2 regions of the Streptomyces sp. NPDC001549 genome follow, and region 1 is predicted to be linked to the other one. Evidence: riboswitches for the same ligand, from Rfam matches in the RefSeq annotation. Region 1 holds a riboswitch; the other holds the start of a gene.
The links. A riboswitch is a leader RNA that binds a small molecule or an ion and turns the genes downstream of it on or off. The one in region 1 is predicted to bind S-adenosylmethionine.
Positions count from the first base shown of each region.

Region 2: another riboswitch for S-adenosylmethionine. It lies ahead of thrC (threonine synthase); the one in region 1 lies ahead of ACFY04_RS01610 (aminotransferase class V-fold PLP-dependent enzyme).

Region 1 covers NZ_JBIAVJ010000001.1:334,799-340,377, forward strand. The annotation lists gene ACFY04_RS01600 (rhomboid family intramembrane serine protease) at 1-639, shown strand, start outside; gene ACFY04_RS01605 (Lrp/AsnC family transcriptional regulator) at 636-917, shown strand; gene ACFY04_RS01610 (aminotransferase class V-fold PLP-dependent enzyme) at 1,724-3,133, opposite strand; SAM riboswitch class IV at 3,357-3,473, opposite strand; gene trpD (anthranilate phosphoribosyltransferase) at 3,565-4,629, opposite strand; gene ACFY04_RS01620 (cytochrome bc complex cytochrome b subunit) at 4,809-5,579, opposite strand, start outside.
Region 2 covers NZ_JBIAVJ010000023.1:109,185-114,763, forward strand. The annotation lists gene otsB (trehalose-phosphatase) at 1-231, shown strand, start outside; gene ACFY04_RS31420 (trehalose-6-phosphate synthase) at 463-1,902, opposite strand; gene ACFY04_RS31425 (glucosyl-3-phosphoglycerate synthase) at 1,949-2,899, opposite strand; SAM riboswitch class I at 3,085-3,242, shown strand; gene thrC (threonine synthase) at 3,236-4,534, shown strand; gene ACFY04_RS31435 (MoaD/ThiS family protein) at 4,626-4,904, shown strand; gene ACFY04_RS31440 (cold-shock protein) at 5,355-5,561, shown strand.

The sequences.
Region 1 (5,579 bases):
TTCGTACTCGGCCCGGCCTCGGGACTCAACCCGGCCTACGGGACGGGGGAAGAGCTGCTGTCCGCCGGGACGGCCTACTTCCGGCGCTGGGGCGTGGTCCCCGACGAGCTCTTCACGGGCAGCCCCCGCGCCTGGCTGACCCCGCTGACCGCGCTGTTCGTCCACGGCAGCTGGCTGCATCTGCTCGGGAACATGCTCTTTCTGTACGTTTTCGGCGCAATGGCGGAGGAACGGATGGGCCGTCCGGCGTTCCTCGTCTTCTACCTCTGTACGGGGTACCTGGCGATGGCGGCGTACGCGGCGGCCAACGCGGGCTCCCCGCAGACACTGATCGGGGCCTCCGGAGCCATCTCGGCCGTGCTGGGCGCCTTCCTCTTCCTGCTCCCGCGCGCGAGGGTGACGAGCCTGTTCCCGTTCCTCTTCTTCCTGCCGCTGCGGTTCCCCGCGTGGATGGTGCTGCTGTTCTGGTTCGCCCTCCAGTGGGTGGCGGCGCAGCGGGCCGGCAGCGGGCCGGGGGTCGCCTATCTGGCCCATCTGGTGGGCTTCTCGCTCGGGTTCCTCTACGCGTGGGCCCGCTATCGGGGTACGACTAGAGTGAGGCGACCAGCGACGGCCACCGAGGGAGACAGCCAGCCGTGATCACCGCGATCGTGCTCATCAAGACCAGCGTGGACCGGATCCCCGAGATCGCCGAGTCCATCGCCGCCCTCGAAAACGTCAGCGAGGTCTACTCCGTCACGGGGACGTACGACCTGATCGCGCTGGTCCGCGTGGCCCGTCACGAGAACCTGGCCGACATCATCCCCGGCCGCATCAGCAAGATCCCGGGCGTCGAGGCGACGGACACCCACGTGGCCTTCCGCACGTACTCGCAGCACGACCTGGAAGCGGCGTTCGCGATCGGTCTCGACGCGTAACGCCTCCGGCGCGGTCTGCGGTACGGCCCGGGCTCTGCCCGTCGCCCTGCGGGCGGCTCGGCGGTGTGCGGCTCGGCCGCGCCGTATCCCGGGCGCTGCCCGGACCCGCGCCGTTGCCCTGCGGGCGGCTTGGCGGTGTGCGGCTCGGCCGGATCCACGCCGGGCTCTGCCCGGACCCGCGCCTCAAACGCCGGCGGGGCTGAAGATGCGGGCCCGCGCCTCGGTGGTGGCGGGGCTGGAAGTGGCGGGCCTGTCGGCAAGGGGGCGGGGCGGGGTGCCGGGGCGGGGTGTCTCCTCGGCTCGGCGCGTGCGGGCATGTCTCGGCTGTACCCGGTGGTCGCGCGCTCGTCCTGCGGGGACACCCCACCCCGCCCCCCACCCCTCAGGCTGTCGAAGCCCACGGGGGATGGGAGCCGGTCTGTCGAAGCCCTGCCGTGGGGCGGGGACACGCAGGAGGGTCCCCGCAGGACGAGCGCGCAACCCAGGCCGTCTGGCAGAACCACGGCCGCCTGGCGCGAGCCGAGGAGACCCTCGTGCGGGGCACCGACCCACACCACCAAGCCCCGCCGGCGATTGAGGCGACCCGCCTCGGCAGGGAAGCCACACCACCAAGCCCCGCCGGCGATTGAGGCGCGGGTCCGGGCAGCGCCCGGCGTGGATCCGGACCCGCCGTACACCCCCGAGCCGCCCGCAGGGCAACCCGCAGGGCAACCCGCAGGGGCACCGGCCCCGCCGGCGATTGAGGCGGCCCGCCTCGGCAGGAGGAATCCACACCGCCGAGCCGGCTGCCAAGCCCCGCGCGCCGATTACCGCCGAGCACCCTGCAAGGACACGGCCGACACGCAGCGGCCCTCCTCCGTGCGGTACTGCCACTTCGCGCCGTCCGCGACGAGTTCCCGCACCGCGCGGACGAACCGCTCCACGTGCTCGTCCGGGGTGCCCGCGCCGAAGCTGACGCGGATCGCGTTCAGCGAGCGCTCCCCCGGCGCCGCCTCGGGGGCTCCGCATTCGCCCTGGGCCTGCGGCTCGCTGCCCAGCAGGGTGCGGACCAGCGGGTGGGCGCAGAACAGGCCGTCGCGGACGCCGATCCCGTACTCGGCGGACAGCGCGGCGGCGAAGTGGGAGCTGTTCCAGCCGTCCACCACGAAGGAGATGACGCCGACCCGCGGGGCGTCGTCCCCGAAGAGGGAGAGGATCCGGACCGCCGGGACCTCCGCCAGGCCGCTCCGGACCTTCGCGATGAGGTGCTGCTCGCGGGCGACGAGGTTCTCGAAGCCGGCCTCGGTCAGGGCCTTGCAGGCCGAGGCGATGGAGTAGACGCCGATGACGTTCGGGGAGCCGGCCTCGTGGCGGGCCGCGGTGGTGTGCCACTCGACGTCCACGCCGCCGTCCTCGCGCCGGGCCACCTTGCGGGAGGCCCCGCCGCCGGCCAGGTACGGCTGCGCTTCCTGCAGCCAGTCCGCGCGTCCGGCGAGCACGCCCGAGCCGAAGGGCGCGTACAGCTTGTGCCCGGAGAAGGCGACCCAGTCGACGTCCAGCTCCTGCACGGAGACGCGGTGGTGCGGGGCGAGTTGGGCGGCGTCCAGCACGATGCGCGCGCCGTGGGCGTGCGCGGCGGCGGCGAGTTCCTTGACCGGCCACAGCTCGCCGGTGACGTTGGAGGCGCCGGTGACGCAGACCAGGGCGGGACCGTACGGGTCGCGGTCGGCGAGCGCCCGCTCCAGGGTGGCGACGGCCTCGGCGGGGGTGCGCGGCGCGTTGAGGTAGGTGACCTGTGCGTCGACCCACGGCAGCAGGGAGGCGTGGTGCTCGGTCTCGAAGACGAACACCTGGCAGCCGGCGGGGAGTACGGCGGCGAGCAGGTTCAGCGAGTCGGTGGTGGACCGGGTGAAGACGACCTGGTCGGCGGGGCGGCAGTCGAGGAACTCGGCGACGGTGACCCGGCTCTGCTCGAAGAGGTCGGTGGAGAGCTGCGAGAGGTACCCGGCGCCGCGGTGCACGCTGCCGTAGTACGGGGCGTACGCGGCCACGTCGTCCCAGACCCGCTGCAGGGCGGGGGCGCTGGCCGCGTAGTCGAGGGCCGCGTAGGTGACCTCGCCCCCGGTGACGAGCGGGACCGTGACGTCGCGGCCGAGGACCGCGAGCGGCTCGGCACAGGCGGGGTCGACGGTGGCTGCGGCGGCGGTGGCGACGGCGGCGTTCAGGGTTGCGGACATGGCGGTATCTCCCGGCAGGCAGGGCTGAATGGCTTCGGTGTGCCCGTACGCGGGTACGGCGCTGCGGCCGTCCGGGGTACGGGAGAGTCCTCGGACCGCGGTGGGCGGGGGTACACGGAAGTGACCCTGATCCGAGGGTTGAAGTAGGGGCGGAGTCGCCCTATCGCATTCGCTTGCTCACGGAAAAAGCTCCTCGAGAAGACCAGGACCCCTGGTGTCGAGGGATCCGCGCTTGCCGTAGGCCTTGCTGCCTACGACCTGGTCATCACCCGGGGCACCCCGCCACGGAAGGAGGGTTGCCGGACAGCAAGCCGGGGCCTAAACGCTGTCACTCGTGACCTGTCCAGCATCCTGCCACAAGATCGACCGAACGCAAGACCCCGGTCCGAATGGCGGACCGGGGTCGTCGCTTTCACGCCGTTCTCACACCGCTACGCGTTGCTGGCCGTCACCCAGCGCTCCAGGGCGGCCCGCGCCGCACCCGAGTCGATGGACTCCGCCGCACGGGCGATACCGGCCGTGATCTGCTCCTCCAGGCTGCCCGGGCCCGGGTCGAGGGCCACCAGGGCCGCCGCCGAGTTCAGCAGCACGGCGTCGCGGACCGGTCCGGTCTCGCCGGCCAGCAGGCGGCGGGCCACGTCCGCGTTGTACGAGGGGTCCCCGCCAGCCAGGGCGGAGACGTCGACCAGGGAGATGCCCACGTCACGGGGGTCGAAGGCCCGCTCGGAGACCTTGCCGTCGCCGACCCACCAGATGCGCGAGGTCGACGTCGTGGTCAGTTCGTCCAGGCCGTCGTCACCGCGGAAGACCAGCGCGGAGGAGCCCCGCTCGGCGAGCACGCCCGCGATGATCGGGGCCATCCGGGGATCGGCCACGCCGGTCGCCTGGGCGCGCACCCGGGCCGGGTTGGTCAGCGGGCCCAGCGCGTTGAAGAAGGTCCGGATGCCCAGTTCCTTGCGGGCCGCGGCCACATGGCGCAGAGCCGGGTGGAACTTCACGGCGAAGCAGAAGGTGATGCCCGCCTCCTCGGCGACCTCCACGACCCGCTCCCGGCTCAGGTGGAGGTTCACCCCGAGCTTCTCCAGGACGTCCGAGGAGCCGCTCGCGGAGGACGCGGCCCGGTTGCCGTGCTTGACGACCTTGGCGCCGGTACCGGCCACCACGACCGCCGACATCGTGGAGATGTTCACCGTTTTGGCCCCGTCGCCGCCGGTGCCGACGATGTCCACCGTCCGGCCGGGCACCTCGATCAGGTTGGCGTGCGCGTACATCGCCCGTACGAGGCCGTTGATCTCCTCGACCGTCTCCCCCTTGGCCCGCAGCGCGACCGTGAAGCCGGCGATCTGGGCGTCGGTGGCCTCCCCCCGCATGATCCGGTCCATGGCCCAGGCGGTGTCCTCCGCGCGCAGGTCCTGGCCGGTCAGCAGAGCGTCGAGAAGGCCCGGCCAGCCACGGGCCGCCACGCTGTCGCCGCCTGCCGGGGTCGCAACGTTCATGGTCCGCTCCTGCTGTCGGTGGGCCGTCCCCATTCTCTGGCGCCCACGTCTGATCGGTCAGGGTTCAGCCTATCCAGCCCCGGTTACGGCAAAGAGCCCCGTCCAGACACTGGACGGGGCTCTCGCCGTGGCGACACCAGGACTGACCGAAATCAGTCCCTCATGCGTTCATACGGAGATCAGTGGTGGCCGTGGCCGGCCTGGATCTCCTTGTACTCCTCCGCCGTGGGCTTCGGAATCTGGTTGTTCTCGCCGTAGAAGCCCTTGCTGAGCTTCGCGCGCAGCTTCTCGGTGGCCTTCACCTTGCGCTCGACACCGTTCTCGTCGACCGTCGGGCCGATCTCGATCGGCTTGTACTGCTCGTGCGCGGTGAGCTTGTGCAGCTGGCCCGCCGGGAGCGGCTCGTGGACCTCGACGAACTCACCGTGCGGCAGGCGCTTGATGATGCCGGTCTCGCGACCGTGCAGCACCTTGTCGTGGTCCCGGCGCTGGAGGCCGAGGCAGATCCGCTTGGTGACGATGAAGGCGAGGACCGGGACGACGAAGAAGCCGATCCGGACGAACCAGGTGATCGAGTTGATCGACAGGTGGAAGTACTGGGCGAACATGTCGTTGCCACCGCCGATGAGGAGCACGATGTACTCCGCGATCCAGGCGACACCGAAGGCCGTGCGGGTCGGGACGTTGCGCGGGCGGTCCAGGATGTGGTGCTCGCGCTTGTCCCCGGTGACCCAGGACTCGATGAACGGCCAGACGGCGATCGCACCGAGCACCAGCGGGAAGAGCAGCAGCGGGATGAACACGCCCAGGACGAGCGTGTGGCCCCACATGTTGATCTCCCAGCCGGGCATGGCTCGGATCAGGCCTTCCGGCATACCCATGTACCAGTCGGGCTGCGCACCGGTGGACACGTGGTCCGGGCGGTACGGGCCGAGCGCCCAGATCGGGTT
Region 2 (5,579 bases), on a different contig from region 1:
TTCCTGGCGGAGCGGGACGTGGAGGCGGTGCTGTACGCGGGCGACGACCTGGGTGACCTCGCCGCCTTCGCGGCCGTGGAGGAGGGCCGTAAGGACGGGCTGCCGGGGTTGCTGGTGTGCAGTGGCTCCGCGGAGGTGCCGGAACTGGCCTCACGCGCCGACCTCGTCCTCCCGGGCCCGGCCTCGGTGGCCGCCTTCCTCTCCACCCTGGCCGAGGCCATCCGCCGCTGACGTTTCAGCCGCGAACGCCGCCCGGAGGGCTGGTTGGCCGCGGAGCGGCATATCCAGCCCCTCCGGCGATCGAGGAGCGGGGTCTGGGGCGGCGCCCCGGCAGCAGGGCCGTCGGTCCGGGGGCCGGCCCCCGGACCCCCGCGCCTCAAACTCCCCCAGCTACCGCTGGGAGGTGCCCCCTGGCGGGGCTGGATTCGGCGGGGTCTGGGGCGGCGCCCCGGCAGCGGACGGTCAGGCGGGCGGCGTCAGGGCCGACAGCTGGGCCGTGAACCAGGCCGTCGGGGGGAGGGACGTGGCAGCCGCCGCCAGGCGTTTGGTGCGTTCCGCGCGCTCACCCACCGGCATGGACAGCGCCGCGTGCAGCGCGTCCGCCGTCGCCGTCACGTCGTACGGGTTCACCGTCAGCGCGTCCTGGCGGAGCTCCTCGTACGCCCCCGCCCCGGTGGACAGCACCAGCACGCACCCCGCCTCCGACACCACCGGGATCTCCTTCGCCACCAGGTTCATCCCGTCCCGCACCGGGTTCACCAGCGCCACGTCCGCCAGCCGGTACGCCGCCAGCGAGCGTTCGAAGTCGTCCTTCACCGACAGCAGCACCGGCTGCCACTGCGCCGTACCGAACTCCGCGTTGATCTCCGCCGCCAGATCCCGCACCGACTGGGTGTAGTCCCGGTACACCTTCAGGTCCTGCCGCGAGGGGTACGCCGACGCCAGGTGCACCACCCGGCCCCGCCACTGCGGGCGCGTGGTCAGCAGTTCCCGGTAGGCCAGCAGGCCGCGCAGGACGTTCTTCGACAGCTCCGTGCGGTCCACGCGGACGATCGTCCGCAGGCCGTCGACCTCCGCCCGCAGCTCCGCCAGCTTGGCGTTCACCTCCGGCCGGTGCGCCAGCGCCCGCAGCTCGTCCCCGTCCACGCCCAGCGGGTACGTGCGCACGTGCGTGGTGCGGGTGGGCCACATTGTGTACCGGCTGTGCTCCACCACCGAGCCGTCGCGCACCTCGGACCGCCCCCACGCGTCGTCGAGCCGCGCGGAGCCCAGGAACTCGGCCGCCCAGGCCTCGGTGTGGAAGCCGAGCACGTCCGCGCCGAGCATGCCCCACAGCAGGGTCTCGCGGACCACGTCCGGCAGCATGGCGAGATAGCCGGGCGCGGCCCACGGGGTGTGCGTGAAATGGGCGATCCGCAGGTCGGGACGGAGCGCCCGCAGCATTCCGGGCACCAGCGCCAGGTGGTAGTCCTGGACCAGCACCTGCGCGCCCTCGGCGGCCTCCTCGGCCAGGGCCTCGGCGAAGGCCTGGTTGTAGCGCTCGTACGACTCCCACCGCCGCCGGAACTCCGCATCGAAGACCGGCTCGCGCGGGATGTCGTACAGGTGGTGGTGCGTGAACCACAGCACAGAGTTGGCGATGCCGTTGTACGCGTCGTCGTACATCGTGGGATCGATGTCCAGCATCCGGACGCCCGGTTCGGCCACGCCCCGGCGGACCGCCTCCCGGTCCGCGTCCGACAGGGCCGCGCAGATCCACAGCGCCTCCGGCTGCTCCGCGAGGGCCGTGGAGAGTCCGGAGACGAGACCGCCCCCGCCGCGCCGGGCGCTGAGCGTCCGGTCCTCGGCGAGGGCGTAGGAGAGGGGGCCGCGGTTCGCTGCGACGAGCACCTGGGAAGCCATGCGGCCAACCTAGCCCGGCCCGCGCCCGCTCAAACCGTACGTTCCCTCACGCCACGCGACGCAGCGCGTACTCCTTGATGCCCGCCATCGGCGGCCGCTCCTCCGTGTCCACGGGGTACGTCCGCGGTACGAAGCCCTCCGCTCCGCGCTCGAACTGGGTGAGCTCGGGCCGTACGAGGTGCCCGCGGGAGAGCCGTACCTGGGCGGTGCGGTAGATCGCCGCGGCCATTCGGCCCAGCGCCTGACCGTCCTGGTGGCGGTGGACCCGTACGCCCACGTCCACCTGGGCCAGCGCGTCCAGCCCGACCGTGTGCAGCGCGTCGACCAGCAGGCCCAGCTCGACGCCGTACCCGACGGGGAACGGCAGCCGTTCCAGCAGGGAGCGGCGTACGGCGTACTCGCCGCCCAGCGGCTGCACGAAGCCGGCCAGCTGCGGCCAGTGGAGGTTGAGGAGCGGGCGGGCGACCAGCTCGGTGACCCGGCCGCCCTGGCCCGGGGTGTCCCCGAGCGGGCGGTCGTACATCGCCTTGACGAACTGCACGTCGGGGTCGGTCAGCAGTGGTCCGACGATGCCGGAGACGAAGGTGGCGGAGAAGTCCCGCAGGTCGGCGTCGACGAAGCAGACGATGTCCCCGCCGGTGGCCAGCAGCGAGCGCCACAGCACCTCGCCCTTGCCGGGCAGCGCCGGGAGGCGGGGCAGGATCTCGTCGCGGTGCACCACCCGGGCCCCGGCCTTCGCCGCGACCTCCGCGGTCCGGTCGGCGGAGCCCGAGTCGATGACGACCAGTTCGTCGACCAGGGGGACCGGCAGTCCCTCGATCAGCTCACGCCGGACGGTCTCGACGATCGCGCCGACCGTCGCCTCCTCGTCCAGCGCGGGCAGCACGACGCTGACCGTGGTCCCGGCCGCCCGTTTCCGGTCGAGCAGCTGGTCGAGCGGTCGGTCGGCGGCGGACCAGGAGCGGTCGGCCAGCCATCGCTCCACCTCTTCCAGCACCCTCAGCACTCCCTGCGTGTCGGTGATATTCGCCCTTATGTGATCCATCTCGCGGTTCGGACGGCTGTCTCAACCGCCCGGGCCTTCGGTTACAGTCTTGAACAACGCGAAGGACCACCGCATGCCGGGGGTCCCCGCGTACAAACGCACCGGCGCGCCATAGAGCGCGTGTGCCGGTGCCATACCGCTCATCCAGAGGGGCAGAGGGACACGGCCCGTTGAAGCCCCGGCAACCCTCCAGTCGGTTCTCGCGATCGCGCGTCAGCGCTCGTCAGCGAGGTCCCCGGCTAGGGAAGGTGCCAATTCCGTCTCATGGCGAAGTGCGCCATGGGGAAGATGAGGAGAAAGGGCCTCGCCATCATGGCTGCACAGACTGTCGCCACCTCTGTTGATCTCGGACCTGCCACCGGCCTTTCCTGTCGCGAGTGCGGCACCCGCTTCGAGCTCGGCCCCATCTTCGCGTGCGCCGAGTGCTTCGGACCGCTGGAAGTCGCCTACGACCTGCCGACCGGCGACCCCGAGGCCCTGCGCGCCGCGATCGAGGCCGGCCCGAACAACATCTGGCGCTACGCGCCGCTGCTGCCCGTCCCCGCGGACGTGGCCGGCAAGCCCAGCCTGAACCCCGGCTTCACCAAGCTCGTGGACGCGGCCAACCTGGCCAAGGAACTGGGCATCACCGGCAAGCTCTACGTCAAGGACGACTCCGGCAACCCGACGCACTCCTTCAAGGACCGCGTCGTGGCCATCGCCGTCGAGGCCGCCCGCGCCTTCGGCTTCACCACCCTGTCCTGCTCCTCGACCGGCAACCTGGCCGGCGCCGTCGGCGCCGCGGCCGCCCGGGCCGGTTTCCGCTCCTGCGTGTTCATCCCGCACGACCTGGAGCAGGGCAAGGTCGTCATGGCCGGTGTGTACGGCGGCGACCTGGTCGGCATCGAGGGCAACTACGACGACGTCAACCGCTTCTGCTCCGAGCTCATCGGCGACCCGCTGGGCGAGGGCTGGGGCTTCGTCAACGTCAACCTGCGCCCGTACTACGGCGAGGGCTCCAAGACGCTCGCGTACGAGATCTGCGAGCAGCTCGGCTGGCAGCTGCCCGACCAGATCGTGATCCCGATCGCGTCCGGCTCGCAGCTGACGAAGATCGACAAGGGTCTGCAGGAGCTCATCAAGCTCGGCCTCGTCGAGGACAAGCCGTACAAGATCTTCGGTGCCCAGGCCGAGGGCTGCTCCCCGGTGTCCACCGCCTTCAAGGCCGGTCACGACGTGGTCCGCCCGCAGAAGCCGAACACCATCGCCAAGTCGCTGGCCATCGGCAACCCGGCGGACGGCCCGTACGTCCTGGACATCGCCCGCCGCACCGGCGGTTTCGTCGAGGACGTCACCGACGAGCAGGTCGTCGAGGCCATCAAGATCCTTGCGCAGACCGAGGGCATCTTCGCCGAGACCGCGGGCGGTGTGACCGTCGGCGTGACGAAGAAGCTCATCGACAACGGGCAGCTCGACCCGGCGCTGACCACCGTCGTCCTCAACACCGGTGACGGCCTCAAGACCCTGGAGGCGGTGGCCGCGGACAGCGGGCAGACCGCCACCATCCGCCCGAGCCTGGACGCGTTCCGCGCCGCCGGCCTGGCCTAGGGGGTGTCCGGCGGGTCATGGCCGGGCCCGGGCCTGACCCGCCGGACCCCCCTCCCCTTCTCCTCCGCCCTACCGGAAAGGCAGTAGCGCCATGAGCGTCAACGTCCGCATCCCCACCATCCTGCGCACCTACACCGGCGGCGTCGCCGAGGTCCCGGCCGAGGGCGCGACCCTCGCCGAGGTCATCGAGTCCCTGGAGAAGAGCCACCCGGGCATCGCCGCGCGCGTCCTGGACGACCAGGGCAAGCTGCGCCGTTTCGTGAACGTCTACGTCAACGACGACGACGTGCGCTTCGAGGGCGGGCTGCAGGCGGCGACGCCCGACGGCGCCGGCGTCTCGATCATCCCGGCCGTCGCCGGCGGTTGCTGATTCCCCGGATATCCGGGATATCCGGGATATCCGGGATCTCCCGGATCGCCCGGGTCACCGCTTAGGTGACACGCGCAAACCGAAATTGCCCCCTCCGCTAAAGCGGAGGGGGCAATTCTGCTTGATTGGGCACGGTAGGGTTGGGGAAGTCCCCTCCGCTGTTTTTGCCCGCCGCATATGAACGGGCCGCGTGAGGGTCGACATTGGGCCAATGTGCAGGTGCGGTATGGGGCTTTGGCGAGATATGTCAGGCCCGAGTTGCCCTGGAGTATGGCAAATTTTCACTCTATTTCAATGTTTCTCGGTGTCCAGAATTCTCATCGGATTGACCTGTTGCAGACAGCATCCGCGCAGATACATTCAGCCTCGGTCGACGCGTTCCGACGCAAGTTCTGACCCGGGATCGTGAAGTGCGTTCCTGCGCAAGGGCCAGTAATAGGGGAGTTAGGCATGGCTCAGGGCACCGTCAAGTGGTTCAACGCGGAGAAGGGCTACGGCTTCATCGCGGTCGACGGTGGTGCGGATGTGTTCGTCCACTACAGCGCCATCCAGATGGACGGGTACCGCACCCTTGAAGAGGGTCAGCGGGTCGAGTTCGAGATCTCGCAGGGCCAGAAGGGTCCGCAGGCGGACATGGTCAAGCTCGCACTCGGCTAGTCCTGGAGCGATCGACCA